4 regions of the Bradyrhizobium japonicum USDA 6 genome follow, and region 1 is predicted to be linked to each of the others. Evidence: predicted binding sites of a transcription regulator. Region 1 holds the regulator's gene; each other region holds the start of a gene.

Region 1 (7,317 bases):
GTCGCGGCGAGCGTTGCCAGCGTGCGGCCGTGGAAGGCGCCTTCGAAGGTGATGATGCGGTAACGCTCCGGATGCCCCTTGGAGAAGTGATGATGGCGGACCAGCTTGATCACACCTTCCAGCGCTTCAGCGCCGGAATTGCAGAAGAACACGAAGTCCGCGAAGCTTTCATCGCACAGACGCGCGGCAAGCTTCTCGCCGTCCGGGCTCTGGAACAGGTTCGACATGTGCCAGAGTTTGGTGGCCTGCTCCTGCAACGCCTTGACCAACGCAGGATGAGCATGGCCGAGCGCATTCACCGCCACGCCCGAGGTGAAATCGAGATAGCGATCGCCATTGGTCGCAATCAGCCAGCAGCCTTCACCGCGCTCGAAACCGAGGTCGGACCTGGCGAAAACGGGGAGCAAATGCGGCGCTGCGCTGTTAGTCATGACGATCACTTGAATGTTGCGGACGGCGTGAGCGTGCATTGCGCAACGCACCATCGACCGGCCCGGAAAACGAAACGTGCCGCCTTTTAAGGGCGGCACGTGTGACTATCTTATGCCTGATGAAACCGGTGTCAATGCCGCCCGGAAAGCCTCGCGAAACCCAGAATCCGTAGTCTTGCGGTGGCGATTTTGCGTATTTCCGCCACGGAACATGTGGAAGCGAGTCGGCGGACTCTTGCGCGTGAGTCACGCCATATTGTAGCGTTTGGCTTGTCAGATACGACATCTCGTGCAGCAGTTCTGATCCCAAGAGTCCTCATGTACCGGCGTAAGCGTTCGGGCGCATCTGGCGCGCCCGGCGAGCCTTAAGGGATTCTGGCGGCACGGGTTTTTCGAGGCTTAGGCATTCGCCGTGCGGCCGCCAGGATGGCAGGCGCCGGCGAAGGAAAGGGTGCAATGACCGTTTTGACCTGGTCGGATGATCGCGTCGAGCAGCTGAAAAAGCTCTGGGAGGCCGGACTTTCGGCCAGCCAGATCGCCGCTGAACTCGGCAATGTGACCCGCAATGCCGTAATCGGCAAAGTGCACCGGCTCGGCCTGTCGGGCCGCGCCAAGAGCCCTTCATCGGCAGCGCCGCGGCCGCGCAAGGCGCGCCCCGCCCAGCACATGATGCGGGTGACCCGCCCGATCGCACGCGGCAACACCGCGCTGGCGCAAGCCTTCGAAGTCGAGGTCGAGGCCGAACCGGTCACCTACGACAACGTCGTGCCGATGAGCCAGCGGCTGTCTCTGCTGGAGCTGAACGAGGCCACCTGCCACTGGCCGGTCGGCGACCCCTCGAGCCCGGATTTCTTCTTCTGCGGCGGCAAGGCGCTCTCCGGCCTGCCCTACTGCGCCCAGCACTCGCGCGTGGCGTATCAGCCCGCGGCGGATCGCCGGCGTGCACCGGCGAAGCCGGGTCCGCGCTGAGTACAGCTCCAGCAGACAACCTTGTCCCGGCACAGAGCCGGGACGATCGAGCAAGAAAAAAAGCGCGCCGGGTGGCGCGCTTTTTGTTTGCCGGCTTGCAGCGGACCTTACGCCTGCTCCGCCTTCGCAAAGCGATCGTCCAGTGCGTAGCCCGCGCCGCGGACGGTGCGGATCGGGTCCTGCTCGCGACCGAGATTGAGCAGCTTGCGCAGGCGGCCGATATGGACGTCGACGGTGCGCTCGTCGATGTAGATGTCACGGCCCCAGACGCTGTCGAGCAGCTGCTCGCGCGAGAACACGCGGCCGGGATGCTCCAGAAAGAACTCCAGCAGGCGATATTCGGTCGGGCCGAGATCGATCGGCCGGCCCGAACGCGCCACGCGGCGCTTGTCGCGGTCGAGTTCGATGTCGCCATAGGCGAGCACGGTGGCGAGCCGCTCCGGGCTGGCGCGCCTGAGCAGGCCCTTCACGCGTGCCAGCAGCTCCGGCACCGAGAACGGCTTGACGATGTAGTCGTCGGCGCCGGTCGCAAGACCCCGCACCCGCTCACTCTCCTCGCCGCGCGCGGTGAGCATGATGATCGGAAGCTGCTTGGTCTCGGGCCGGGTGCGCAGCCGCCGGCACAGCTCGATGCCGGAGAGGCCCGGCAGCATCCAGTCGAGCACGATCAAATCGGGGATGTGCTCCTTGAGGCGGGTGTCGGCGTCGTCGCCGCGCATCACCGTCTCGACGTCATAGCCGTCGCCTTCGAGGTTGTAGCGGAGAAGCTCGGTGAGAGCTTCCTCGTCCTCAACCACCATAATGCGTGCGCCCATGGTGTCGTCGCTCCTTAAGTGTTCGGGACCGTCGTGGCGAAGGTCGTCATGTCGCCCTTCGGCCGCTTGTCGGTGATCGCCTGGCCCTCGATCATGTAGAACACGGTCTCGGCAATGTTGGTGGCGTGGTCACCGATGCGCTCAATGTTCTTGGCGCAGAACATCAGGTGGATGCAGAACGAGATGTTGCGCGGATCCTCCATCATGTAGGTGAGCAGCTCGCGGAACAGCGAGGTGCAGATGGCGTCGACTTCCTCGTCGCCCTTCCACACCGCCATCGCCGCCGGTAGATCGTGCGCGGCATAGGCATCCAGCACCGACTTGACCTGCTGCTGCACGAGATCGGTCATGTGCTCCAGGCCGCGGAACAGCTTGAGCGGATGGAAATCCGTCTCCAGCGCCGCGACGCGCTTGCCCATGTTCTTGGCGAGGTCGCCGATCCGCTCGAGATCGGTCGCGACGCGCATGGCGCCGACGATCTCGCGCAGATCGACCGCCATCGGCTGGCGGCGCGCGATGGTGAGCACGGCGCGCTCCTCGATCTTCTTCTGAAGCGCGTCGAGATCGGCGTCGATGGTGACGACGCGCTGGCCGAGCGCGACGTCGCGGCGGATCAGCGCGTCGACGGAATCGACGATCATGCGCTCGGCGATGCCTCCCATCTCGGCGACCAGGCGCGTGAGCTCCTGGAGGTCGGTGTCGAAGGCCTTTGCGGTATGTTCAGAACCCATGTTCCGTCTCCTCAGCCGAACCGGCCGGTGATGTAATCCTGCGTGCGCCGGTCGGTCGGCGACGTGAAGATCTTGCTGGTGTCGTCGAACTCGATCAGCTCGCCGAGATACATGAAGGCGGTCTTGTCGGAGACGCGCGCCGCCTGCTGCATGTTGTGGGTGACGATCGCGATCGTGTAGTTCTCGGACAGCTCCTGGATCAGCTCCTCGACCTTGGCGGTCGAGATCGGGTCGAGCGCCGAGCAGGGCTCGTCGAACAGGATCACCTCGGGCCGCACCGCGACCGTGCGGGCGATGCAGAGGCGCTGCTGCTGGCCGCCGGAGAGCGACAGGCCGGAGGCGTTGAGCTTGTCCTTGACCTCGTTCCACAGCGCGCCACCGCGCAGCGCCTTTTCGACGCGGTCGTCCATCTCGGACTTCGAGATCTTCTCATAGAGACGGATGCCGAAGGCGATGTTCTCGTAGATCGTCATCGGGAACGGCGTCGGCTTCTGGAACACCATGCCGACGCGGGCGCGCAGCAGATTGAGGTCCAGCTTGGGGTCGAGGATGTTGGTCTGGTCGAGCATCAGCTGACCGGTGACGCGCTGGCCCGGATAGAGATCGTACATCCGGTTGAAGATGCGCAGCAGGGTGGACTTGCCGCAGCCCGACGGGCCGATGAACGCCGTGACTCGGTTGGTCCCGAGCGCCAGATTGATGTTCTTCAGCGCGTGGTGCTCGCCATAATAGAAGTTCAGGTTGCGCACCGTCACCTTGGCCGGGGCCTCGGGCAACACCGGCGCCTGCGGCAAACCACCGGCCGCGCTCATCGATACGGAAAGCTCACTCATTTTGCGGTCCTCTCGGCGCCAAGGATGCGCGCGCCAATGTTCAGGGCAAGCACGGTAATCGTGATCAGCAGCGCGCCGCTCCAGGCGAGCTGCTTCCAATAGGCGTAGGGGCTCTGGACAAAGTTGTTGATGGTGACCGGCAGGTTCGCCATCGTCTTGTTCAGGCCGAGGCTGAAGAACTGGTTCGACAGCGCAGTAAAGAGCAGCGGCGCGGTCTCGCCGGCGACGCGGGCGGTCGCGAGCAGCACGCCGGTGATGAGGCCGGAACGGGCGGCACGATAAGCGATGCGCTTGATCACCAGCGAGCGCGGCAGGCCGAGCGCGGACGCCGCCTCACGCAGCGCGTTCGGCACCAGCAGCAACATGTCCTCGGTAGTGCGCAGCACCACCGGGATGACGATGACCGCGAGCGCGAGCGCGCCTGCGATCGCCGAGAAGCCGCGCATCGGCACCACCACCGCACCATAGATGAACAGGCCGATGATGATCGAGGGCGCCGACAGGAGGATGTCGTTGATGAAGCGGATCACCGAGGTCAGGCGATCGTTGCGGCCGTACTCGGCAAGATAGGTGCCGGCAAACAGGCCGAGCGGCGCGCCGATACCGACGCCGAGCACGGTCATGATGATCGAACCGACGATGGCGTTGCGCAGGCCGCCTTCGGTCGAGCCCGGAGGCGGAGTGTCCGCGACAAAGATCTCCAGGTTCAGACCGGCGATGCCGTTGTAGAGCAGCGTGATCAGGATCAGCGCAAGCCAGGTGACGCCGAAGGCGGCGGCGGCCATGCAGAGACCGCGAACGACGATGTCCTTGCGGCGGCGGCGTGAATAGATCGGGTTCATGGCGCTAGTTCCCCGCCTTCTTTTCCAGCCGCATCAGCATCAGCCGCGCCGCTGCGAGCACGAAGAACGTCAGCACGAACAGCAGCAGGCCGAGCAGGATCAGGCCGGACTGGTGCAGGCCGTCGCTCTCGGCGAACTCGGATGCGATCGCCGCCGAGATCGTGGTGCCCGGGGCAAAGATCGAGGAGGAAATGCGGAACGAGTTGCCGATGATGAAGGTCACGGCCATGGTCTCGCCGAGCGCGCGGCCCAGCGCCAGCATGACGCCACCGATGACGCCGACGCGGGTGTAGGGGATCACCACGCTGCGGACGACTTCCCAGGTGGTGCAGCCGACGCCGTAAGCGGCTTCCTTCAGCACCGGCGGCACCGTCTTGAACACGTCGACCGAGATCGAGGTGATGAAGGGCAGCACCATGATCGCGAGGATCAGCGCGGCGTTGAACAGGCTGAGATAGGACGGGGGACCTGCGAAGATGGCGCCCAGCACGGGGACGCCGTCGAAGATCTTGATCATGAAGGGCTGGAAGGTGTTGGCAAGGAACGGGCCCAGCACGAAGAAGCCCCACATGCCGTAGATGATCGAGGGGATGCCGGCGAGCAGCTCGATCGCCATGCCGATCGGGCGGCGCAGCCATTGCGGACAGAGTTCGGTGAGGAAGATCGCAATGCCGAGACCCACGGGAATGGCGATCAGCATCGCGATGAAGGAGGTCACGAGGGTGCCGTACATCGGTCCGAGCGCGCCGAGCACCGGCGGATCGGCGGACGGCGCCCAGCGCTGCGTCCACAGGAAGGAGAGGCCGTATTCCTTCATCGCCGGGAAGGCGCCGACGATCAGCGAAATGATGATGCCGCCGAGGATGAGCAGCACCGAGATCGCGGAGAGCCGCGTGATCCAGTAGAAGGTGACGTCGCCGAGCTTGAAGGCGCTCAAGGCCTTGGCGCGGTCATAAGGTCCGGCGTCGTCGATTACATCGCTCTGAACGGCCATCTCTGCCACGCCGATCCCCTGTGCCCGTTTGATATACGCTTGTTGTCGGTCTTGTTGTTGGTCTTACGCTCCGGATGCGGCGCGAGGCCGATCCGGAGCGGAGGTCTTGTGAGATCCCGGCGCCCAGTCCGGGACAAGAGCGCTTAGCTCTTGATCTCGGCAGCCCAGGTCTTCTCGATCAGCTGGACGACCGGGTCCGGCATCGGGATGTAGTCGAGTTCTTCAGCCGCCTTGCCGCCGCTCTTGAAGGCCCAGCGGAAGAACTTGATGGCTTCCTGCGAGGCTGCCTTGTCGGTGGCATCCTTGTGCATGAGGATGAAGGTCGCCGCCGTGATCGGCCAGGACTTGTCGCCGGGCTGGTCGGTCAGGATGACGTAGTAGCCGGGAGCCTTGGCCCAGTCGGCGTTGGACGCGGCGGCCTGGAAGGCTTCGACGGTCGGCTGCACCGGCTTGCCGGCCTTGTTGACGAGACCGGTGTAGGTCAGCTTGTTCTGCTTGGCATAGGCGTACTCGACGTAGCCGATCGAGTTCTTGGTCTGGCTGATGTTGCCCGACACGCCTTCGTTGCCCTTGGCGCCGACGCCGACCGGCCACTCGACCGCGGTGCCCTCGCCGACCTTGCTCTTCCAGTCCGCGCTGGCCTTGGACAGATAGTTGGTGAAGTTGAAGGTGGTGCCCGAACCATCCGAGCGGCGGACCACGGTGATCGCGTCCGACGGCAGCTTCACGTTCGGATTGAGCTTCTTGATCGCGGCGTCGTCCCACTTGGTAATCTTGCCGAGATAGATGCTTGCCAGGGTCTCGCCATCGAACACCAGCTCGCCGGGCTTCACGCCCTCGATGTTGACGACCGGAACGATGGCGCCCATCACCATCGGCCACTGGACGAGGCCGTCCTTCTCGAGCTGCTCGGCCTTGAGCGGCGCGTCGCTGGCGCCGAAGGTCACGGTCTTGGCCTGGATCTGCTTGATGCCGCCGCCGGAGCCGATCGACTGGTAGTTCAGACCGTTGCCGGTCTCCTTCTTGTAGGCGTCGGCCCACTTGGAATAGATCGGGAACGGGAACGTCGCACCGGCACCCGTAATGTCGGCAGCAAAGGCCGCCGTCGCCGATGCGGCGACCAAGCCGGCAGCGACGATCGTTTTGATGAAATTCATGGTGGTCTCCATACAGGGGAGCGAAGCGCCATCCGCGCCCGATCGCGCTCCCCGTGCCGCCCCTTTAGGAGCGGTCGGCTGTGCTTTTACGAAGGTTTCGTGACAGCTGGATGACACATCCAAGCAATTGAAATCGCTTGAATATCAGGTTGAAGCCGCCGTCTTCGCCTGGGGAAAACAGGCCGTGAAAACGGCGCCCTGCTTGGGCACGCTCTCGATCAAAAGCCGGCCGCGATGGCGGTTAAGAATATGTTTCACCAGCGATAATCCGAGCCCCGTCCCGCCCTGCGAGCGGCTGTCGCCGACGTCGACCCGGTAGAACCGCTCGGTCAGTCGCGGCAGGTGCTCGGGCGCGATGCCGGGGCCGAAATCGCGGACCATGACCCGGATTTCCTGAGTTCCATCAGTGGCTGCTGCCGCGGCCAGCGACACGATGACACGTCCGCCCGACGCCCCGTATTTGAGCGCGTTCTCGATCAGGTTCTCGAACAGGCGGAGCAATTCCTCGCGGTCGCCCGCGATCATCACGGGCGTTTCGGGCAGAT
Region 2 (7,317 bases), 2.7 Mb from region 1:
CTCCAAAACCCCGACAATGACGCGGAGTCGATGGCGCAGTTCCTGAACTCCGCCGGCTTCGAGGTGGTTGCCGCGACCGACCTGACCCAGAACGACATGCTCCGCGTCGTCCAGGACTTTTCCGCCAAGGTTTCCGCGCGGGGGCCGAACACTGTCGCGATGGTCTACTACGCCGGTCACGGCGTGCAGCTCGCCGGCGAGAACTATCTCGTCCCCGTGGACGCGAAAGTGTCGAACCCCACCGAGCTCGTGAGCAACTCGGTGCGCCTCGTCGACGTGATGTCGACGCTGGAGACGATCCCGAGCCGTATGCGCATCGTCATCCTCGATGCCTGCCGCAACAATCCGTTCCCTGATGTCAACGACGCCGGCCGCGGCTTGGCCATCGTCGATGCGCCGAACGGCTCGATCGTCGGCTACTCGACCGCGCCGGGTGCGGAAGCACAGGACGGCACCAACGGCCACAGCCCCTACACCCAGGCCTTCCTCAACGTCGCGCGCGAGCCCAACGTGCCGATCGAGCAGCTGTTCAAGCGCGTGCGCCTGGAAGTGAACCAGAGCACCAGCGGCGCGCAGATCCCGTGGGAAAGCTCATCGCTGACCTCGGACTTCACCTTCTTCGGCGACACCGCTGTTGCCGCCATTCGCGCGCCGGTGAACACCCCTGTCGTGCAGATGGCCTCCAACCTGCCGAGCCGCTCGACGCGCCAGGCCTATGACTACGTCGTGTCCGAGGGACGTCCGGAGTACTATCAGGAGTTCATCCAGATGTACCCGCACGACCCGCTGTGCGACCACATCCGCTGGCTGCTCAACAACCTGCTGATCACGCAGGCCTGGCACAAGGCGGTGCTCGCAAACTCCCCGCTCGGCTACAAGAGCTTCTATGACGGCTACGGCAACAGCCCCTATGCGCAATCCGCGCTGAAGCTGCAGGCCCAGCCGAAGCTGATCCCGCTGATGCAGGCGACCAAGTTCCTGGCGCCGCAGAACATTGCCCCGACCTTCAAGGTCGGCAATCTCGGCCAGCCCAAATACATGCCGCTGATGCAGCAGGGCAATGGCGGTGGCCAGATGAATGGTAATCTGCTGGTCGTGCAGAAGCCGATCGACAGCAACGTCATCGGCAAGCTCGGCAATGGCGGTCAGGTCGTCAACCTGCCGGCGGGCAACAACCAGCCGAACGGCACGCCGTCGCAGACCCCGGGCAAGATCGTCACCCTGCCCGCACCGACCAACACGACCAACACCAATGGCGGCACCGGCAAGATCGTGACGCTGCCCGCGACCAACAATACGCCGAACGCCGGCAGCAACAATAACAGCACGACCAAAGGCACGCCAGGCAAGATCGTGAGCATGCCGGTGAATGCCGGCAAGGGTGGCACGACCGTCGATACGAAGCCGGTCGTTCAGACGCAGAACAACCCGATCCGCGTCAACAACGGCAACACCGGCATCGTGAAGCTCAACAACAACCCGGTGAACAAGGTGCAGGTCCAGAACAACCAGCAGAACAACCGCCCGCAGTTCAATGCGACCAACCGTGTGGTCAACAACGGCGGCAACAGCAACAACTTCCGGCAGTCGATGAACCAGGCGCCCTCCATGGGCGGCGGCAACAATCACCGCGGCATCATGCGCTGATCGCCACAAGCGAAACGACAAAGGGGCAGAGCGGCAACGCTCTGCCCCCCCTTCCTCATGTTAGAAGGTCCGAACCCTAAGCAACCAGCTCGGCAAACAGATCCGCATCCACATTGCCGCCGGAGAGCACGATGACGACGTTCTTCCCGGCGACGTCGAGGCGCCCCGCGAGCAGCGCGGCAAGACCGACAGCACCGCCCGGCTCGACCACGAGCTTCAACTCGCGATAGGCGAAGCCCACGGCCGCGCCGACTTCCTTGTCAGATGCAGTCACGCCGCGCGCCAACAGCTTGCTGTTGATCGCAAAGGTCATCTCGCCGGGGATCAGCGCCATCAGCGCATCGCAGATGGTGCGGCCCGCGGGCCCATGCGGCTCGCGGTGGCCGGCGGTCAGCGAAATGCCGTGATCGTCGAACGCCTCGGGTTCGGCCACCACGATCTCGGCTCGCGGATAGCGCGCCTTCACCGCCGTGGCGACGCCCGCGATCAGGCCGCCGCCGGAGGCCGGTGCCACCACGATGTCGGGACTGAGGCCGAGCGCAGTCATGTCCTCCGCGATCTCGCGACCTGCGGTGCCCTGCCCCGCGATCACGAACGGATCGTCGTAGGGCCTGACCAGCGTCGCGCCGCGCTTCTCGGCGATGCCGCGCGAGATCGCCTCGCGGTCGTCGCGATCGCGATCGTACAGCACGACCTCGGCGCCGTAGGATTTGGTGCGCTCGCGCTTCGACAGCGGCGCATCCGCAGGCATCACGATGGTCGCCTGCATGTCGAGGATCTTGGCCGCGGCCGCCACGCCCTGGGCGTGGTTGCCGGACGAGAACGCGACGACGCCGCCGGCGCGCTTGTCCTGCGGGATCGAGGCGACCTTGTTGAAGGCGCCGCGGAACTTGAAGGAGCCGGTGCGCTGGAGCATCTCCGGCTTCAGGAAGACCTTTGCGCCGACGCGCTCGTTGAGCACGGGAAAAGACAACAGCGGGGTGCGGATGGCGAAGGGCGCGATCACACGCGCTGCTGCATCGATATCGGCAGGGCCGATCGGGAGGAGCTGTTCGGTCATGTCCAATGTTATCGCGCCGGACGAGGCGCAGGGCAAGACACCTGCGCGCGATGAACCTTGGTTTTCAGGCTACGAAACTAACCGGCTCCGCCCCATTCCTGCCTGGAAGCACCGCGCCAACCGCCTTGATGCTGTCCACAAACGCCCTCGCCGAGGCCTCCCAGGTGTAATTGGCGGCGAATTCGACGCAGTCCTGCCGGGACACGTCGAGCGCGGCGAAGCAGGCATTGCGCAGATCGTGATCGAGGGCGCCGACCGGTGCATCGCCGATCACGTCGCGGGGGCCCTTCACCGGGAAGGCCGCGACCGGCAGGCCGCTGGCGAGCGCTTCCAGCAGGACCAGGCCGAACGTGTCGGTCTTGCTGGGGAACACGAACACGTCGGCCGCCGCATAGATTGCCGCCAGCGCCTCGCCGTGCTTCTCGCCCAGGAAGATCGCATCCGGATAGGCTTCTTCCAGCGCGCCCCGCGCCGGGCCGTCGCCGACGATCACCTTGGTGCCGGGCAGATCGAGATCGAGAAACGCCTCGAGGTTCTTCTCCACCGCGATCCGGCCGACCGAGAGAAACACCGGCGCCGGCAGGCAGAGGTCGATCCCGCGGGGGTGGAACAGGCTGGTGTCGACGCCGCGCGGCCACAGCACGACGTTGTCGAAACCGCGCTCGCCAAGCTCGCGGGCCAGCGCCGGCGTTGCCGCCATCACGGCGCGGCTGGGCGCGTGAAATCGGCGCAGCGCCCGCCAGATCAGGGATTCCGGAACCGGCACGCGGGCGCGGACATATTCGGGAAAGCGGGTGTGGAAGCTGGACGTGAACGGCAGCTTGCGCTGGCGGCAGTAGCGGCGGACCATCAGGCCGATCGGCCCCTCCGTCGCAATGTGGATGCTGTCGGGGCGCGCCTCCTCGATCAGCTTCGCGATTCGCGCCGGACGCGGCATCGCGAGCCGCACGTCGCGGTAGCTCGGCATCGCGAAGGTGCGGAACGATTGCGGCGTCAGGAACGTGAACTCGACGCCGAGCGCCTTGGCGGCGTCTGCGAGCTTGGTCAGCGTCCGAACCACACCGTTGACTTGCGGGTGCCAGGCGTCGGTCGCGACCAGGATGCGCATCAAGCGGCCTCTGCTATGCAGCTCTGGCTGCGACCTGCGGAACCTGTACCGGCTTCCGCGCCTGATCCGCCCAGGTGATGATCTCGAAATGACCGTCGTCATGCTCGACCAGCGCCGTGCAGCTCTCGACCCAGTCGCCGCAATTCATGTAGCGGATGCCGGCTTCGTCGCGGATCACGGCATAGTGGATGTGGCCGCAGATCACGCCGTCGGCGTCGTGACGCCGCGCCTCGGCGGCGAGCGCCTGCTCGAACGCGCCGATGTAGTTGACGGCGTTCTTGACCTTCTGCTTGGCCCATTGCGACAGCGACCAATAGGGCACCTTGAACATGCGCCGGAAGAAGTTGACGAAGCGATTCATCTGGATCGCGAAGTCGTAGGCCTTGTCGCCGAGATGGGCGAGCCAGCGCGCGTTCTGCACCACGAGATCGAAGATGTCGCCGTGGATGACGAGATAGCGCTTGCCGTCCACGCCGGTGTGGACGGTGTTCTCGACGACGTCGATGCCGCCGAAATGCGTGCCGTAATAATTGCGCAGGAACTCGTCGTGATTGCCGGGAATGTAGATGACCTTGGCGCCCTTGCGCGCCTTGCGCAGCAGCTTCTGGACCAGGTCGTTATGCGATTGCGGCCAGTGCCAGCTCGATTTCAGCGCCCAGCCGTCGACGATATCGCCGACGAGATAGATCGTATCGGCATCGTGGTAGCGCAGGAAGTCGAGCAGCAGGTCGGCTTGAGAACCGCGGGCTCCGAGATGAACGTCGGAGATGAACAAAGTGCGAAAGCGCCGCTCCGGGCTCTCGTCACTCACATCGTAACTTCCCATGCGCCAGCCTGTAACAAATGTCCCGTGACAGGGGGATGACAGATTGAACCCTTGAGGCACCCTCGAATACGAATCAGACCTTGCCTCGCCCTCCCCGCGAATATCAGTCGCATGCGACAATCAGGCGACATGGCGCCGCAGCGGCCCCCGCAAGACCCCGGAACCGATGGCTGAACAGGTTAACCGCAGCGGTCCCGCGCGCCGCTGGCGGTGCGCTCGCGGCCCGGATCAGTAAAATTTGTGGAAATGATGGATCGGCCCGTGGCCGTGGCCGACGCTGAAGCGGTCGGCGGCCGCGATCGCTGCGCTGATCCAGGCCTTGGCGTTGCGCACCGCCTGCTCGAGCACCTCGCCCTTGGCGAGGCCCGCCGCGACGGCCGAGGACAGCGAGCAGCCGGTGCCATGGGTGTTTTGGGTGGCGACGCGCGGCGCGGCGAGCGCGATCGTTCCTTCGGTGCTGACGAGATAGTCGATGCTTTCGGCGCCCTCGCCGTGCCCGCCCTTGATCAGGACCGCGCGGCAGCCCAGCGCCAGCAGCCGGCGCCCCTGGCTCTCGATCTCGGCCTCGCGTGTCGCGACGGGCTCGTCGAGCAGAGCCGCGGCCTCGGGCAGGTTAGGCGTGATCACCGACGCCAGCGGCATCAGTTTCTTGCGCAGGGCTTCCACCGCCTCCGAGGCGAGCAGCCGATCGCCGGAGGTTGCGACCATCACGGGATCGAGCACGATATGGCGAGGCTTCCAGCGCGACAGGGCTGCCGCGATCGCATCGATGCTGGCGGCCTGTGCCACCATGCCGATCTTCACCGCACCGACCTCGAGATCGGAAAACACGGCATCGATCTGCGCAGTGACGAATTCGGCGGGCACCGCGTGGATGCCGGTGACGCCGCGCGTGTTCTGCGCGGTCAGGGCCGTGATGGCGGAGGCGCCATAGACGCCGAGCGCGGCAAAGGTCTTCAGGTCGGCCTGGATGCCGGCGCCGCCGCTCGAATCGGAGCCGGCGATGGTGAGCGCCACGGGCGTCGTCATGGGGCGATTTTCCACGTTTTTGAGGCCATCGCCCGTCCTAGCGCGCACCCCGGCGGCCCGCAAGTTCGCTTGCTAAATCCGGCCGGTTTTGGCCTATTAGAGCGTTTTCGAGCGAAGTGGATACCGGTTCGCGTGAAGAAAACGCGTCAAAACTAGAATCTAGAGCCCCGTTCCGATTTCATCGGAACGGAAATAGCTCTAGCCGCCAGATATGCCTTCGGAGTGACTGCAATGGTTCCTTTTTTCGTCCAGATCAAATGCAAGCTCGGCCAGTCCTACACGGTCGCCAATGCGCTTGCCGAAGCCGAGATCGCCTCCGAGATCTACTCCACGGCCGGCCATTACGATTTGCTGGTGAAGTTCTACGTCGACAAGGACACCGACATCGGCCACTTCATCAACGAGAAGGTGCAGGTGCTGCCTGGCATCCAGGACACCCTCACCATCATCACCTTCAAGGCGTTTGGGGCGAGCTAGGGCGTGCACTCACAGAGGGCCGGATGGGAAGTCCGCTTCCGGGACAGCGCAGCGGACCTATTGTGCTCAAAGTGAGTTCTTCGGATTTTGACCATCGCATACATCATCCAGCGCTCGCCCCTCCCGCGCTGGCAAGGCTCAACGCGCTTCATCGATGACGGCCGCGTCGACATCGCGCCAATGTCCGGTCAAAAAACGGATAGTCTCCAAGTGGTTGGGGCCTTTGCATCGTAGCCCACGCGCTTAGGTCCGCGGAGGAATAACAATTCGGCGGCCCGATCGCGTGCACTTATGCCGCGCGCAAAGTGTGAGAAATTTCATTGAACATACAACCCTGGAATGCTCTTTTCGCACGGATCGTGAGCGCCGGGGGCCGGCAATGCCCAAAGGACCGCTTGTTTCGATAGCAGTTGCTGTCTGGGTGCTTTGCACAGGCGGCTTAGCCTGGGCAGTTCGCCCGGCACCGATAGACCCCGCTGCCATCCTCCGTAACCAAGTCGACAGGATTGGTCCGGGTTCAGTTGTCTTTGATCCTCCGACGGAAATGACGGTCGGCTATCACGAGCCAATAGCCGTCCAGCCGCTCCAACGTCATGGCGTGGCTCAAACTGAACAGATCGAAGTTGGCAGCTTCGTGCGGGCTCGCCTGTTCGGCGAAGGATTTACGGCAACAACGAGTAGCCATGACGCGCAAGCCGAGTGGCTTTATGCTGAGCTTCCAGCGAAGTCGGGCGACCAGACCGGTGCGCCGCGCGACAAGATGTATCTCTTCGTTTCGCGAGTTCTGGGCAGCACGGAGGAGGTCTGGCAGGCAATCTTCGCATCCGATCGCCTGACTTATCGGCCACCCCGTCTCGTCCTGTACACAAGCGCCACCTACGCAGCCTGCGGATTAGCCGAGAAGATCATGGGACCATTCTATTGTCCCGATGATCAGAAGGTCTACCTCGACCTTTCGTTCTTCCAAGAGATGCAGGCTGAACTTCACGCCTGCGATTCGAGCGGCGCCGACTGTCAACTTCCTCAGGCCTATGTGATAGCCCACGAAATCGGACACCACGTTCAGAATTTGCTGGGAATTATGCCAAAAGTGCGCGAGCTTCAAGGGAGCATGGAAACGGAGGCGGAGAGAAACCGGTTACAAGTTCTTCTCGAGTTGCAGGCCGATTG
Region 3 (7,317 bases), 740 kb from region 1:
AGATAGGCCCGCCCCGGATTTCGCTGCGCTCCATCCGGGTCCGGGCTACAAGGGCTGTCTCTCCTTGTCATTGCGAGGAGCGAAGCGACGAAGCAATCCAGAGTCCCTCCGCGGATGCATTTCTGGATTGCTTCGCCGCGCTCGTAATGACGGGTGTGGAGGCGGCGTTGCCCCTTCCAGCGGTCCCGGGAAGGCTTTAATCTTCCTCCCATGTCCGCACCTGAGATCAGGCCTGCCATCGAGGCCGACCTTCCCGCCATCACCGCCATCTACCAGCAGGCCGTCCGCGAGGGCACCGCGACGTTCGAGCTGGAACCGCCCGACCTCACCGAGATGACGCGCCGCTACCGCGCGCTGATCGACGGCGGCTATCCCTATTTCGTCGCCATCCTCGATCGTAGCGTCGCCGGCTATGCCTATGCCGGCGCCTACCGGCCGCGGCCGGCCTACCGCTTCACGGTCGAGAACTCGATCTATCTCGATCCATCGTTCCACCGCCGCGGCATCGGCTCGTTGCTGCTGGAGCGGCTGATCACCGAATGCGAGGCGCGCGGCTTCCGCCAGATGATCGCGGTGATCGGCGATTCCGCCAATGCCGGCTCGATCGGCGTGCACACGCGCGGCGGCTTCAAGATGATCGGCACGCATCCCAATGTCGGCCTGAAATTCGGCCGCTGGCTCGACACGGTGATGATGCAGCGCGACCTCGGCGAAGGCGCGAGTACGGTGCCGAAATAACCTCGGTCTCGTAGGGTGGGCAAAGCGTAGCGTGCCCACCATGCCCGGCGATTGAGGAAAGATGGTGGGCACGGCGCGGTGCGCCTTGCACCGTCAGTACGGCTAAACCACCGCCAGCTTGCGATCGATCACCAGCAGCACGCGCTCGAGCTCGTGGCCGCGGCGCAGGATCAGGCCGGTCGCCGAGATCACGCTGTACATGCCCTGCTTGCGCGCCAGCCGCGGGTCTTTCTCGATGCGATAGATCGGCACTTCCGAGGCACGGCGGAAGACCGAGAACACCGCGCGGTCCTTCAGGAAGTCGATGGCATAGTCGCGCCACTCGCCGTCGGCGACCATGCGGCCGTAGAGGTTGAGGATGCGGTTCAGTTCCAGCCGGTTGAATGTCACCCGGTTGGGTTGGGCATTCGCAGCGGCGGGGCGCGCCACTGCGCGCTGCTCGCTCGGATCGGCATCCTCCGGCGTCAGACTCATCGAGCGCCTCCTCATCTCGCGGCATGATCGCATCCGCGAAGACCGTCCCCGGAACCGCGGATCATGACAATTGCATGATCGCGCCAACTGTTCCCCGCCGCAAGGGGCTCTTCACTCAACTCATTGAATCGGGTGCGAATCGGAACACACGCAGGAGTGGAATTCTGTCGCGGCAAACCGTCACGGGATCGTTAGAAGGAATCTTGATATCGCCGCTTTTCCGCCAAGCGCCTGCCGCCCTGCATTGCGAGAAGACCTGTGTGCGTTGACCCGGTCCTTTCGGTTCCGGATTCCTCAGCCCCCAGCCCCCGGGGCCGTCAGGATCGGGTCTGTACGCGCGACAAGGAGGGCCAACGCAAGTTGGTCCTTTTTGGTTTGTGGCGGGATGTTTCCGGCACGCTGTCATTCCGGGGCGCGCCTCTTGGCGCGAGCTATCGTGCGCGATTGCGCACCTGAGAATCCATTTCTCAGCTCAGATTGTGGATCGATAGATTCTCAGGTGCGCAACCGCGCACCATAGCTTGCGCTTCGCGCGCCCCCCGGAATGACGAGAGACTAATTGTCTTGAGACGTTCTTGAGCGTGCTTCGCTTCAGTGCAGCGACGTGTACGCCGCGCCGAGCATCGCACCCGGCTTCTCACGGCTGCCGTCCTGGACATAGACCACAGCGCCGTCGACGCCGTCGCGCGTGAGATTTTCCAACGGCACCGTCCAGCTTTCCGGACGTCCGTTCCAGTCGCCGACCTTGAGCAGGTTGCGCACGACGTTGTGATAGGTGATCTGCTGCCCGCGATTTTCGCCACGGCTGATTGCGATCGGCACCGATTTCGTGATCGAGCAGATCCAGACCTCGCCGCGCGAGACCGCCGACTCCTTGCTCGCCGCCACCGAGACGTTGATCTGCTTGCCTGCAAGCGACATCGTCACCGGCACGCTCATCACACCCGTGCCCTTGTCGGTCTGGCCGATCGCGCTCTCGATGCCGGCGCGGTCGCTGCCGATGACATGCGTCGAACCGTTGACCACGACTTGCGGCGTATAGACCTCGCGGTCGCCGCGCATGCGCGAATAGGCACGCTGCCGCGCCGAGAAGCGCGAATCCGCAAGCGTGTCCTTCCAGCCGAGATAATCCCAATAGTCGATCGGCATGCTCAGCGCGATGATCGAAGGGTCTTTGGAGAGATCGCCGATGACCTGGTCGGCGGGCGGGCAGGAGGAGCAGCCCTGCGATGTGAAGAGCTCGACCACGGCGCGAGGCTCAGCCTCGGCGGGACGGATGACGGCGACGATGGCGCAGATGCCGAGCGCTCCCGACCAGAGTGCACCGGACCAGCGCGAAACCAGATTAGAAGCCATCATTGCAGTCATGTTGAACGTCACACCTCGCACGCGTGGGGGAATATCCTATCGCCTGATGGTCACCGTAGTCTTACGGGCATCGTACATCACAACCGTCCAGGGCGAGGTTTTCCGCCGGGCGGGACCATCGGACGCGTGTTCTAACGCACGAAGGCGGCCTTGTGATAGGCCGCCCTCGTTTAACCTTCTACTCACGTCGCGGTGAGCCACCGTTCACAAATTCGCGCTTAGGCCGCGAGCTTGCGCAGCACGTAGTGCAGAATGCCGCCGTTCCGGTAGTAATCGAGCTCGTCCAGCGTATCGATGCGGCAAAGCAGCGAAACCCGCTGCAACGAACCGTCGCCGGAGACGATCTCCGCGGTCAGCTTCTGGCGCGGCTTCAGGTCGCCGACCAGGCCGCGCAGCGTGACCTTCTCGTCGCCCTTCAGGCCGAGCGACGACCAGGAGGTGCCTTCCTCGAAGGTCAGCGGCAGCACGCCCATGCCGACCAGGTTGGAGCGGTGGATGCGCTCGAAGCTCTGGCAGATCACGGCGCGGACGCCGAGCAGGCGGGTGCCCTTCGCAGCCCAGTCGCGCGAGGAACCGTTGCCGTATTCGGCGCCGGCGAACACCACCAGCGGCACCTGCTCCTGCTGGTACTTCATCGCGGCGTCGTAGATCGACATCTGCTCGCCGTCGGGCCAGTGCTTGGTGAGACCGCCTTCCGGGATATTTCCGTCAGCGCCCTTCAGCATGAAGTTCTTGATGCGGATGTTGGCGAAGGTGCCGCGCATCATCACTTCATGGTTGCCGCGACGCGTGCCGTACTGGTTGAAGTCGGCCGGACGCACCTGGTGCTCGCTGAGATATTTGCCGGCGGGCGAGGTGAGCTTGATCGAACCGGCCGGCGAGATGTGGTCGGTGGTGATCTTGTCGCCGAACATGGCGAGGATGCGCGCCTCGACGATGTCGGTGACCGGCTCCGGCTCCTTCGTCATGCCGTCGAAATACGGCGGGTTCTGCACGTAGGTCGAGCTCATGTTCCAGCGATAGGTCTCGCTCTCGACCGTCTTGATCTTGCGCCAGTTGGTGTCGCCCTTGAACACGTCGGCATACTTCTTCTTGAAGATCGACGCGGTCACGAACTTCTTCATGAAGGCGTTGATCTCCTTCGTCGTCGGCCAGATGTCCTTGAGGTACACCGGCTTGCCGTCCTTGCCTTCACCGAGCGGCTCGACGGCGAGGTTCTTGGTGACGCTGCCCGCGAGCGCGTGGGCGACGACCAGCGGCGGCGACGCCAGATAGTTCGCCTGCACGTCCGGCGAGACGCGGCCTTCGAAGTTGCGGTTGCCGGAAAGCACGGCGGCCGCGACGATGCCGTTGTCGTTGATCGATTTCGAGATCTCCTCGGGCAGCGGACCGGAATTGCCGATGCAGGTGGTGCAGCCGAAGCCGACCAGGTTGAAGCCGACCTTGTCGAGATCGGCCTGCAGGCCGGAATCGGAAAGATATCCCGCGACCACCTGGCTGCCCGGGGCGAGCGAGGTCTTCACCCACGGTTTTGCCTTGAGGCCCTTCGCGGCAGCGTTACGGGCCAAGAGCCCTGCGCCGATCAAGACGCTCGGGTTCGAGGTGTTGGTGCAGGAGGTGATCGCGGCGATCACGACGTCGCCATGACCGATCTCGAAGTTCCTGCCGTCGACGGCAAAGCGCTTCGTCGGCTCTTCGGTCTTCTTGTACTCGGTGCCGAGCGCGAGCGAAAAGCCTTCGGCGACCGACGGCAGCGCGATGCGGCCTTCGGGGCGCTTCGGACCGGCCATCGAGGGAACGACGTCGCCGAGGTCGAGCGTCAGCGTTTCCGTGAACACCGGATCGGCCGACTTGGCGGTGCGGAACAGGCCCTGCGCCTTGGCATAGGCCTGCACCAGCGCGACGCGCGCCGGAGCGCGGCCGGAGGTCTTGAGGTAATCGAGGGCAGCGGCGTCGACCGGGAAGAAGCCGCAGGTCGCACCGTATTCGGGAGCCATGTTGGCGATCGTCGCCTTGTCGGCGACGGAGAGGTGGTCGAGGCCGGGGCCGAAGAACTCGACGAACTTACCGACCACGCCGAGCTTGCGCAGCATCTGCGTGACTGTGAGCACGAGGTCGGTCGCGGTGACGCCTTCCTTCATCGCGCCCTTCAGCTTGAAGCCGACGACGTTGGGCAGCAGCATCGACAGCGGCTGGCCGAGCATGCAGGCTTCCGCCTCGATGCCGCCGACGCCCCAGCCGAGCACGGCGAGACCGTTGACCATGGTGGTGTGGGAGTCGGTGCCGACCAGCGAGTCGGGATAGGCGACCTCGAAGGTGCCGGTCTTCCTGCCGACCGTCATCTTCTCCTTCTTGGTCCAGACCGTCTGGGAGAGATATTCGAGATTGACCTGATGGCAGATGCCAGTGCCGGGCGGCACGACGGAGAAGTTCGAGAACGCCTTCTGGCCCCACTTCAGGAACTCGTAGCGCTCCTGGTTCTGCTTGTATTCCTCGGTGACGTTCTTGCCGAAGGCCTTGTTGTCGCCGAAGAAATTCACGATCACGGAGTGGTCGATGACGAGGTCGACCGGAACCAGCGGGTTGATCTTCTCGGCATCGCCGCCGAGCTTCTGCATCGCGTTGCGCATCGCGGCGAGATCGACCACGGCCGGCACGCCGGTGAAATCCTGCATCAGCACGCGAGCCGGGCGGAATGCGATCTCATGCTCCAGCGACTTCTTGCGCAGCCACTTCGACACCGCGACGATGTCTTCCTTCTTGACCGTGCGGCCGTCCTCGTTGCGCAGGAGGTTCTCGAGCAGAACCTTCATCGAATAGGGGAGTTTCGAAATTCCCTTCAGACCATTCTTCTCGGCCGTGGGCAGGCTGTAATAGACATAGGTCTTGGCGCCGACCTTGAGGGTCTTTTTGCATTTGAAGCTGTCGAGCGAGGTCATGTAGGAAATCCCAATTGTTAGTTATACCCGGCAAGGGGTATTTTAACACCGTCAGCGAGTCCGGCTGGGTCGCTTGCAGGGGCAGGTTGAGTTGCTGCATCAAGTAGTTCCGGGCTTATAGAAGCTTTCTAACCGCGCCGCCACAGCCACAATCGTGCCGCAGCAATCCGCGAGCCAAAAATTCCCATGCGCTACCCCAAGATTTCCTGAGGCCAGGCTTTGAGCGGATTGGACCAAGGCAAGATGCAGCTGTCCGGACGCGGGGTCGTCTGCGTGCGCGGCGGGCGCGAGGTGTTTTCCGGACTCGATTTCGATGCTGTCGCCGGCGAGGCCGTGGCGGTCGTCGGCCGCAACGGCTCGGGCAAGACCTCGCTGCTGCGGCTGATCGCGGGCCTGCTGATTCCGGCCGGCGGGACAATCGCGCTCGCCGGGGGCGATGCCGAGCTGACTCTGCCGGAGCAGTGCCACTATCTCGGCCATCGCGACGCCCTGAAGCCGGCGCTGAGCGTGGCGGAAAATCTGTCATTCTGGGCTGATTTTCTGGGCGGCGAGCGCAGTGATGCGGCCAAGAGCCTCGCCATCGTCGGGCTCGATCACGCCACTCACCTGCCCGCGGCCTTCCTGTCCGCCGGCCAGCGCCGCCGACTGTCGCTGGCCCGGCTGCTGACGGTGCGCCGCCCGGTCTGGCTGCTGGACGAGCCGACCACGGCGCTGGACGTGGCCGGCCAGGGCATGTTCGAGGGCCTGATGCGGGAGCATCTGGCCCGCGGCGGCCTGATCATCGCGGCCACCCATGCGCCGCTGGGGATCGATTCGCGGGAGTTACGGATCGGGGGTGCGGCGTGAAGTGGAGGCACCCTCAGTTTTCCGAGCGGCCAGGCGCCGTCCTCTCCGTTCCCTCCCCCTTGCGGGGAGGGTCAGGGAGAGGGGTACCACACGGCCTGCTCTCTCGGTTTGAGCGCTTGGGAAACAGGCGCTCTGTTGCCGGCGATCGGGACCCGACTGCCATCTCTCCCGGGGCTACCCCTCTCCCCCGCCGTCCCCCGCAAGGGGGAGGGAGCCCAGTTTGCCTGGTGCCCGAGCCAGGCTCTCATGGCCGCCTCGCCGTCGGAGCCACCCCATGACCGCCCTGTCCGCCCTCATCCGCCGGGATATCCGGATCGCGCTCCGCGTCGGCGGCGGGGCGCTGATCGGCGTGCTGTTCTTCCTGACCGTCGTCGTCCTGATGCCGTTCGCGGTGGGGCCGGATCTGGCGCTGCTGTCGCGGCTGGGGCCGGCGATCCTGTGGCTCGGCGCGCTGCTGGCGAGCCTGCTCACCCTGGACCGGCTGTTCATGGCCGACCACGAGGACGGCTCGCTCGACCTGATCACGATGAGCCGGACGCCGCTGGAACTCGCCTGCGCCGCCAAGGCGCTGGCGCATTGGCTGGCCGCCGGCCTGCCACTGATTGTCGCAACCCCGGTGCTCGGCCTGCTGCTCAACCTCGACATGGTCGCGACCGGGGCGGTGGCGCTGACGCTCCTGGCCGGTACGCCGGCGCTGACCTTCACCGGCATGATCGGCGCGGCACTCGCGGTGACGCTGCACCGGGGCGGACTGCTGATGGCCGTGCTGGTGCTGCCACTGTCGATCCCGGTGCTGATTTTCGGCGTCGCGGCCTCGCAGGCCGCGATCGTCGGTCCCCTGACGTTCGGCGCGCCGTTCTCGATCCTGTGCGCGTTGTCGCTGGTCAGCCTCGTCATCGGCCCTTTCGCGGCGGCGGCGAGCCTGCGCCATGGTCTCGACTGAAATGGGCCG
Region 4 (7,317 bases), 4.1 Mb from region 1:
GACGGCCGCGAACACGGCAAAATAGTGCCACTGATTGGCGTTGAGACCCGTCGGCACCGGCCACAGATAGATGGCCAGCCACACCGCGAGCGGCGCGATCAGCTTCCAGCTGAACCCTTTTGCCTGAGGCGTCTGCGAGCTAGCGGCCATGGGCCCTCCCCTCGATTGTCGTCGCATTGTACCGCCCGTTGGCCGAGCCGCTTTTGTCCTAGCGCGGCGTATACGGACTGGCCGCGGCGCGATCAATGGCCTGACTTCACGTTCTACTGCCCCTTGAAACGCGGCTTGCGGTGGGTCAGGAACGCCTCGACGCCCTCCTTGTGGTCTTCTGTGAGACTCGCCAGCGCGAACTGGTCGACGTCCATGTGGCTGGCGAGATCGTCCAGCGCATGTGCGAGCCGGTTGACGGTCAGCTTGGTCATGGCGACCGAGAGCGGCGGCTGCGCGGCGACCTTGCGGGCAAGCTCCATGGCAGCATCGAACGCATGGCCGGGATCGGCCACCTGCTCCACCAAACCCCACTCGTAGGCCTCATCGGCCGAGATGCGCTGGTCGGCCAGGATCACCGCCTGCTTGGTGCGGGCCGGCCCGATCAGATGCAGCATGCGCGGGATGCTCTGCCAGCTCATGTTCATGCCGAGCCCGATCTCGGGCACGCGCAGATGCGCGTCGTGCCCCATCACGCGGAAGTCGAGCGCCACGGCCAGCGCGACGCCGCCGCCGACGCAAAAACCCTCGATGGCCGCGATCGTGATCTGCTCCATCTCATGCCAGGCATGGGTCAGACGCGGCCCGAGCTTGAGATGCCGCCGCAGCGCGCCGAGATCCATGTCCTTGCGCGAGCGGCCCTCGGCATCCTTGAGGTCGAAGCCGGCGCTGAAGGCGCTGGTGCTGCCCGTCAGAACCACGACGGACGTTGCGGCATCATCCTCGAAGCTGCGCGCGGCCGCGGTGAGCTGGCGCAACGCCTCCGGCGAGAGCGCGTTGATGCCGTCGCCGCGGTCGAACCGCACCACCGCAATCCGCCCCTCCGGTCCGAGCCCCTTCTCGATCGTCACGAAGTCCGTCACCGATGTCTCCCTATCCGCTCTGCTGCGAGGCTAGCCTACATCCGGCCTCACGAATATGGGACCCGGTTGCGCCCCAGCGCATACTCGACAGGCAGGGACCATTGCGCCTATCTTTGCGCCATGAGCCACGATCACGACCATCATCACGACCATTCCGAGCTGTCGGAGACCGAGCTGCGCGTGCGCGCGCTCGAGACGATCTTGACAGAAAAAGGCTATGTCGAGCCGGCCGCGCTCGACGCCATCATCCAGGCCTATGAGACCAGGATCGGACCGCACAATGGCGCGCGCGTCGTCGCCAAGGCCTGGACCGATCCTGCCTTCAAGAAGGCGCTGCTGGAGGATGGCTCGAAGGCCATCGGCACGCTCGGCCATGTCAGCCGCGTCGGCGACCATCTCGTCGTGGTCGAGAATACGCCGGAGCGACACAACATGGTCGTGTGCACGCTGTGCTCCTGCTACCCTTGGGAAATGCTGGGGCTGCCGCCGGTCTGGTACAAGGCCGCGCCCTATCGCTCGCGCGCGGTGAAGGACCCGCGCGGCGTGCTCGCCGATTTCGACGTCACGCTGCCCAGGGACATGGAGATCCGTGTCTGGGATTCGACGGCCGAGACCCGCTTCCTGGTGCTGCCGATGCGCCCCGCGGGCACGGAGGGCTGGAGCGAGGAACAGCTCGCGGAGCTCGTCACGCGCGATTCCATGATCGGCACCGGCTTTCCCAAGACGCCTGGAGCGCCCTCGTGAACGGCGTGCACGACATGGGCGGCATGGACGGGTTCGGCAAGGTCGAGGCCGAGCCGAACGAGCCGATGTTTCACGAGGAGTGGGAATCGCGTGTTCTCGCCATGGTGCGCGCGATGGGCGCCGCCGGTGCCTTCAACATCGACACCTCGCGCTTCTATCGCGAGACGCTGCCGCCGCACGTCTATCTGTCGAGCTCCTACTACAAGAAATGGTTTCTCGGGCTCGAGGAGATGCTGATCGAGAAGGGCTATCTCACGCGGGAGGAGGTCGCCGCCGGCCACGCGATGCAGCCTGCAAGGGCGCTCAAGCACGGCAAGTTCGACCTCGCCAACGTCGAGCGCGTCATGGTGCGCGGCAAGTTCGCCCGCCCTGCTCCGTCGCCGGCAAAGTTCAACATCGGCGACCGCGTCCGCGCCCGGAACATTCATCCGACCACGCATACGCGGCTGCCGCGCTATGTGCGCGGCCATGTCGGTGTCGTCGAGCTGAACCACGGCTGCCACGTATTTCCGGATTCGGCGGCGATGGAGCTCGGCGAAAATCCGCAATGGCTTTACACGGTCGTCTTCGAGGGCCGCGATCTCTGGGGCGCAGATGGTGATCCGACCTTGAAGGTGTCGATCGACGCCTTTGAACCCTATCTGGACCCGGTGCGATGAGCAGCACGGCTGCGGCCGCCGCGACGGCGGCCATTCCGAGCATCCCGCGCGATGACGACGGCCCGGTGTTCCGCGCACCCTGGGAAGCGCATGCGTTTGCGATGGCGCTGACGCTGCACGAGCGCGGCGTGTTCACCTGGCCGGAATGGGCCGCAGCCTTGGCCTCCGAGATCAAGCGCGCGCAAGCTGCCGGCGACCCTGACACGGGCGAGACCTATTACCTGCACTGGCTCGCCACGCTGGAAGGTTTGGTCGCAAGCAAGGGTGTCGCATCGACGGAGACGCTGCACCGCTACCGCGACGCCTGGGACCACGCCGCCGACCGTACGCCGCACGGCAAGCCGATCGAGCTAAAGCCGGAGGATTTTGGCTAGCGCGGTAAGAGGCAAGCTCTTGCCTCAGCCAACGCTGTCATTCCCCGCGAAAGCGGGGAATCCAGTACGCCGCGGCCTCTCCATATCCCACAGATGTCTCTGGAATACTGGATCGCCCGCCTTCGCGGGCGATGACAGCGGTAATGACGGTAACAGCGGAGCGAGAGGTCCTACCTGCCCGCCGCAAACTCCCGCCACCCCTTCGCTCGCAAGCTGCACGCCGGGCACTCGCCGCATCCGTATCCCCAATCATGCTGCGCGCCGCGTTCGCCGAGATAGCAGGTGTGCGACTGCTCGCGGATGAGGTCGACCAGCCCCGCGCCGCCGAGGTCGTGGGCGAGCTGCCACGTCGCCGCCTTGTCGATCCACATCAGCGGCGTGTGCAGCTCGAATTGCCTGGCCATGCCGAGCGAGAGCGCGGCCTGCATGGCGCGGATGGTGTCGTCGCGGCAATCGGGGTAGCCGGAATAATCGGTCTCGCACATGCCGCCGACGATGTGGGTGATGCCGCGCCGGTAGGCGAGCGCTGCGGCAAACGTCAGGAACACCAGATTGCGGCCGGGCACGAACGTGTTCGGCAGGCCGTCGGCGCCCATCGCGATCGCGACGTCGCGCGTCAGCGCCGTCTCGGACACGGCTGCCAGCGTCGGGATCGACAGCGTGTGGCTCTCGCCGAGCCTTGCGGCCCAGTCCGTGCGCAGGCCCTTGATGCCGTCGAACAGCCGGTCGCGGCAGGCAAGCTCGATGGCATGGCGCTGGCCGTAGTCGAACCCCAGCGTCTCCACGCGCGCAAAGCGGCTCAGCGCCCAGGCGAGGCAGGTGGTGGAGTCCTGGCCGCCGGAAAACAGCACCAGCGCGGTTTGTGATGAAAATGCGTCACTCATGGCCCGCGCTTTAGCACCTCGCCAATCTGCCGCCAATCGGTGGAAATCGGCCTGTTCCGCCGCGCCGCGCTGGGAACGGCGGGCCGCTTTTGGCATAAGGCTTTGGAGCCAGGAGACTGCCCCGCAATGACCCCTTCCCGCGACATTTCCCGCCTGATCGAGATCATGGCGGCGCTGCGCACGCCAGTGACCGGCTGCCCCTGGGACCTCGAGCAGAATTTTGCGACGATCGCGCCCTACACGATCGAGGAAGCCTATGAGGTGGTCGAGGCCATCAGCCGCGGCGATCTCGACGATCTCAGAGAGGAGCTCGGCGACCTCCTGCTCCAGGTCGTGTTTCACGCCCAGATGGCTTCGGAGCAGAATGCCTTTGCCTTCGGCGACGTCGTGGAGGCCATCACCCGCAAGATGATCCGGCGCCATCCCCATGTCTTCGCCGACAAGGACGGCAATCTCGCCTCCTCCCACGTCAAGGAAGTCTGGGACCGCATCAAGGCCGAGGAGAAAGCCGAACGTGCGGCGCGCCGGCCGCCGGAGGAAACGCCGACGCACAAGTCGTTGCTCTCGGGCGTCAAGGCCGGCCAGCCCGCGCTGACGCGCGCGATGGAGCTCCAGCGCAAGGCCTCGACCGTCGGCTTCGACTGGAACGACCCGCGCGCGGTGCTGGCGAAGATCCGCGAGGAAGCCGACGAGATCGAGGCCGCGCTCGACCGCAACGACAGCGAGGGGCTGGCGGAAGAGACCGGCGATCTGATGTTCGCACTCGTCAATCTCGCTCGCCACGTCGATGCCGATCCGGAAGCTGCGCTACGCGCGACAAATGCAAAGTTCGAGCGGCGCTTCGCCTTCATCGAGCGCGCGCTCGAGGCGCAGGGCCGGACGCTCGAGCAGGCGTCGCTGGCGGAGATGGACGCGCTGTGGAACGCGGCGAAGAGTGAGGCGAAACCGGTATCGGAGCCTCGCCGAGAGGCCCGCCGCTAGCGTTGCGGCCTGCTCCATCGCGTACTCGCAAGGATCGGAAGCGGTCGCGAAGGAGATATAGGTCAGCATCTTTTCCCGAGTGCAGCGAGGTGGTCATGGCGGATCGCAGTGAAGCCATGAAACCGTCACGACAAGCAGTCTAAAGTTGAGCAACGGAGCCCGCGCAGCCGAAATCCCACCTCAGGTGAGTGCGATGCCACTGAAGCACTATTCGGTCCTCAAGGGACGCCCGATCGCGATGCGTTTCGGCACCGGCCAGTCGCCGCACTATCAAGTCCATGTCGTGGCCGACAACGCGGATTTCCGCATCGCCGTCAATGTGCAGTCAGGCGACGGAAGCGAAGTCGAGTTCCTGGTGCGATCGCATTTTGTCCATCCGATCACCGATCATCTCGCGGCGCTGCCGGAGGGCCTGCACCCGCAGCCGCCGAAGCCGGCCAGCATCGCGCTGGACTTCATTCGCGGCAATCTGATGCAGCCTCAGGAGATGATCCCGCTGCCGCTGTCCGTGCCTGGACCCGACAATGACCTCAACGAGAAGCTCGACCAGTTCGTCCAGCGCGCGCTCTCAAACGAAAGCGCGATGATCTACGCGTTCGGTGAGACATGGGGGCCGGAGACCAAGGCGGACAATTATTTCGGCTTCCGGCCGGGGCGCGGCATTCACGACATCCATATGAATCAGGGAAATCCGATCGGAAGGTTCTCGGGCGACAACGGGCCATGGCAAGACGGCGGGCTGGTGTTCGAATTCCCGGATCAGAAGCTATGGACGGCGGTCTTCCTCAAATTCCAGACGCAGGCCTGGCACACCGACGACAAGACCGGTGACCCCATCGATCTCGGCGCGCCGACACAGCCGCCAGATCCGACCGCTCCTCCGACCGGGCAAATGCCGGACGGACTCGTGCGCATCATTGCGGCACTCGTCAACGCCTTGAAGACGCCCGAGCGGGAAGTCGTCACGCTGCTCAATACGGCCGATCGCGACATCGATCTCACCGGCTGGATGCTGGCCGACAAGCAGAAGAACAAGATGGTCCTGTCAGGGAAGATCGCGGCCGGGGGCACGCTCGCCGTCGTCGTGCAGAAGCCGATGGAATTGTCGAACCAGGGCGGTATCATTTCGCTGCTGGACGAGCGTGGCATCAAGGTCCACGGCGTCGCCTATACCAAGGCGCAAGCGAAAAATCCGGGCCTGACCATTCCTTTCTAGCGTTACGCGTCTCAACCCGGAAACGCGGATATGGTCGATATCGCACGCAGGCCGGTCGGGGCGCACCGCGCCCTTCGGATCACGCCACGCGCGGCACGGCATCGAACCGGTTCACCACGATATCCCGCTTGGTCTCGTCGACCCGTACGGTCATGTCGAAGCGGCCGTCGTGCAGCTCTTTCGCCAGCACCTCCGCATTTCGATGCAGCCAGCTGATGCCGGCGCCGTCGGCGGCGTCGATGGAGAGATCGAGCGTGGTGCGCTTTGCGGCGAGCCGTTCCTCGATCGCGGCGAGCAGTGCGTCGATCCCCTCGCCTGACACGGCCGAGACCAGCATCGCCGGGTGATCCTCCGGCCGGCGCGCGGCGATATTCAGAAGCTCTTCGCGCTGTTCGGCATCGTAACGGTCGATCTTGTTCCAGACCTCGATGATGCGGCCGGAATCGTCAGGGTTGATGCCGAGCTGGCGCAGCACCGCGTCGACGTCGCTCTGCTGGGCCTCGGCATCCTCGTGCGAGATGTCGCGCACATGCAGGATGACGTTGGCTTCTAGCACCTCTTCCAGCGTGGCGCGGAAGGCCGCGACGAGCTGGGTCGGCAGGTTGGAGATGAAGCCGACGGTGTCGGACAGCATCGCCTTGCCGCCATGCGGCAAGGTGAGCGCGCGCAGGGTCGGATCGAGTGTGGCGAACAGCATGTCGGCGGCCTGAACGTCGGCGCGCGTCAGGCGGTTGAACAGCGTCGACTTGCCGGCATTGGTGTAGCCGACCAGCGCGACGACGCGATACGGCACGCGCTGGCGCCCGGCGCGATGCAGCCGCCGCGTTGCCTGCACCTTCTTCAGCTCGCCCTCGAGTTTCGAGATGCGCTCCTGGATCAGGCGGCGGTCGGCCTCGATCTGCGTCTCGCCGGGACCGCCCATGAAGCCGAAACCGCCGCGCTGGCGTTCCAGATGGGTCCAGGAGCGAACGAGGCGCGAGCGCTGGTAGTTGAGATGCGCAAGCTCGACCTGGAGCGAGCCTTCCCTGGTCTTGGCGCGGCGGCCGAAGATTTCCAGGATGAGGCCGGTGCGGTCGAGCACCTTGGCGTGCAATTCCTTCTCGAGATTGCGCTGCTGGATCGGCGCCAGCGCGCAATCCATGACTACGAGCTCGACGTCGAGGCTCTTGGCCAGCGCGGCGATCTCCTCGACCTTGCCCTTGCCGATATAGGTCGCGGGGCGGATCTGGCTGATCGGCGCGATGATGGCGTCAGCAATGACGAGGTCGATCGCCCGCGCGAGGCCGGCGGCCTCATCGAGCCGGGCCTCCGCGTCACGCTGAACATGGCTTTCCGATTGCGTGTCGGCACCGCCCGCGCGCACACGCAAGTAGGGGCCGATGACAAGCA

What was found. Region 1 encodes PhoB, which activates phosphate uptake and scavenging genes when phosphate is short. Its sites were predicted from a motif close to TGTCATNNANCTGTCAT; they were not measured.
Region 2: a site for PhoB is predicted at 4,666-4,682, ahead of BJ6T_RS18255 (UDP-2,3-diacylglucosamine diphosphatase). Genes of this name have one in related genera too.
Region 3: a site for PhoB is predicted at 1,276-1,292, ahead of BJ6T_RS02075 (DUF2794 domain-containing protein). Genes of this name have one in related genera too.
Region 4: a site for PhoB is predicted at 4,829-4,845, ahead of BJ6T_RS25245 (DUF2278 family protein). Genes of this name have one in related genera too.

Annotation. Positions count from the first base shown of each region.
Region 1 is NC_017249.1:1,198,255-1,205,571, reverse strand. Features, by position in the region: gene BJ6T_RS05485 (aspartate aminotransferase family protein) at 1-431, opposite strand, end outside; gene BJ6T_RS05480 (GcrA family cell cycle regulator) at 888-1,400, shown strand; gene phoB (phosphate regulon transcriptional regulator PhoB) at 1,508-2,215, opposite strand; gene phoU (phosphate signaling complex protein PhoU) at 2,230-2,946, opposite strand; gene pstB (phosphate ABC transporter ATP-binding protein PstB) at 2,958-3,779, opposite strand; gene pstA (phosphate ABC transporter permease PstA) at 3,776-4,621, opposite strand; gene pstC (phosphate ABC transporter permease subunit PstC) at 4,626-5,615, opposite strand; gene pstS (phosphate ABC transporter substrate-binding protein PstS) at 5,759-6,772, opposite strand; gene BJ6T_RS05445 (ATP-binding protein) at 6,917-7,317, opposite strand, start outside.
Region 2 is NC_017249.1:3,914,516-3,921,832, reverse strand. Features, by position in the region: gene BJ6T_RS18270 (caspase family protein) at 1-1,647, shown strand, start outside; gene BJ6T_RS18265 (threonine/serine dehydratase family protein) at 1,724-2,707, opposite strand; gene BJ6T_RS18260 (glycosyltransferase family 4 protein) at 2,772-3,815, opposite strand; gene BJ6T_RS18255 (UDP-2,3-diacylglucosamine diphosphatase) at 3,829-4,641, opposite strand; gene thiD (bifunctional hydroxymethylpyrimidine kinase/phosphomethylpyrimidine kinase) at 4,870-5,670, opposite strand; gene BJ6T_RS18245 (Lrp/AsnC ligand binding domain-containing protein) at 5,902-6,147, shown strand; gene ypfJ (KPN_02809 family neutral zinc metallopeptidase) at 6,527-7,317, shown strand, end outside.
Region 3 is NC_017249.1:456,079-463,395, forward strand. Features, by position in the region: gene BJ6T_RS02070 (GNAT family N-acetyltransferase) at 211-738, shown strand; gene BJ6T_RS02075 (DUF2794 domain-containing protein) at 841-1,212, opposite strand; gene BJ6T_RS02080 (DUF1223 domain-containing protein) at 1,804-2,580, opposite strand; gene acnA (aconitate hydratase AcnA) at 2,799-5,519, opposite strand; gene ccmA (heme ABC exporter ATP-binding protein CcmA) at 5,763-6,365, shown strand; gene ccmB (heme exporter protein CcmB) at 6,640-7,308, shown strand.
Region 4 is NC_017249.1:5,329,757-5,337,073, forward strand. Features, by position in the region: gene BJ6T_RS25210 (DASS family sodium-coupled anion symporter) at 1-150, opposite strand, end outside; gene BJ6T_RS25215 (enoyl-CoA hydratase/isomerase family protein) at 264-1,070, opposite strand; gene nthA (nitrile hydratase subunit alpha) at 1,191-1,814, shown strand; gene nthB (nitrile hydratase subunit beta) at 1,811-2,473, shown strand; gene BJ6T_RS25230 (nitrile hydratase accessory protein) at 2,470-2,847, shown strand; gene queC (7-cyano-7-deazaguanine synthase QueC) at 3,018-3,731, opposite strand; gene mazG (nucleoside triphosphate pyrophosphohydrolase) at 3,858-4,712, shown strand; gene BJ6T_RS25245 (DUF2278 family protein) at 4,906-5,928, shown strand; gene hflX (GTPase HflX) at 6,008-7,317, opposite strand, start outside.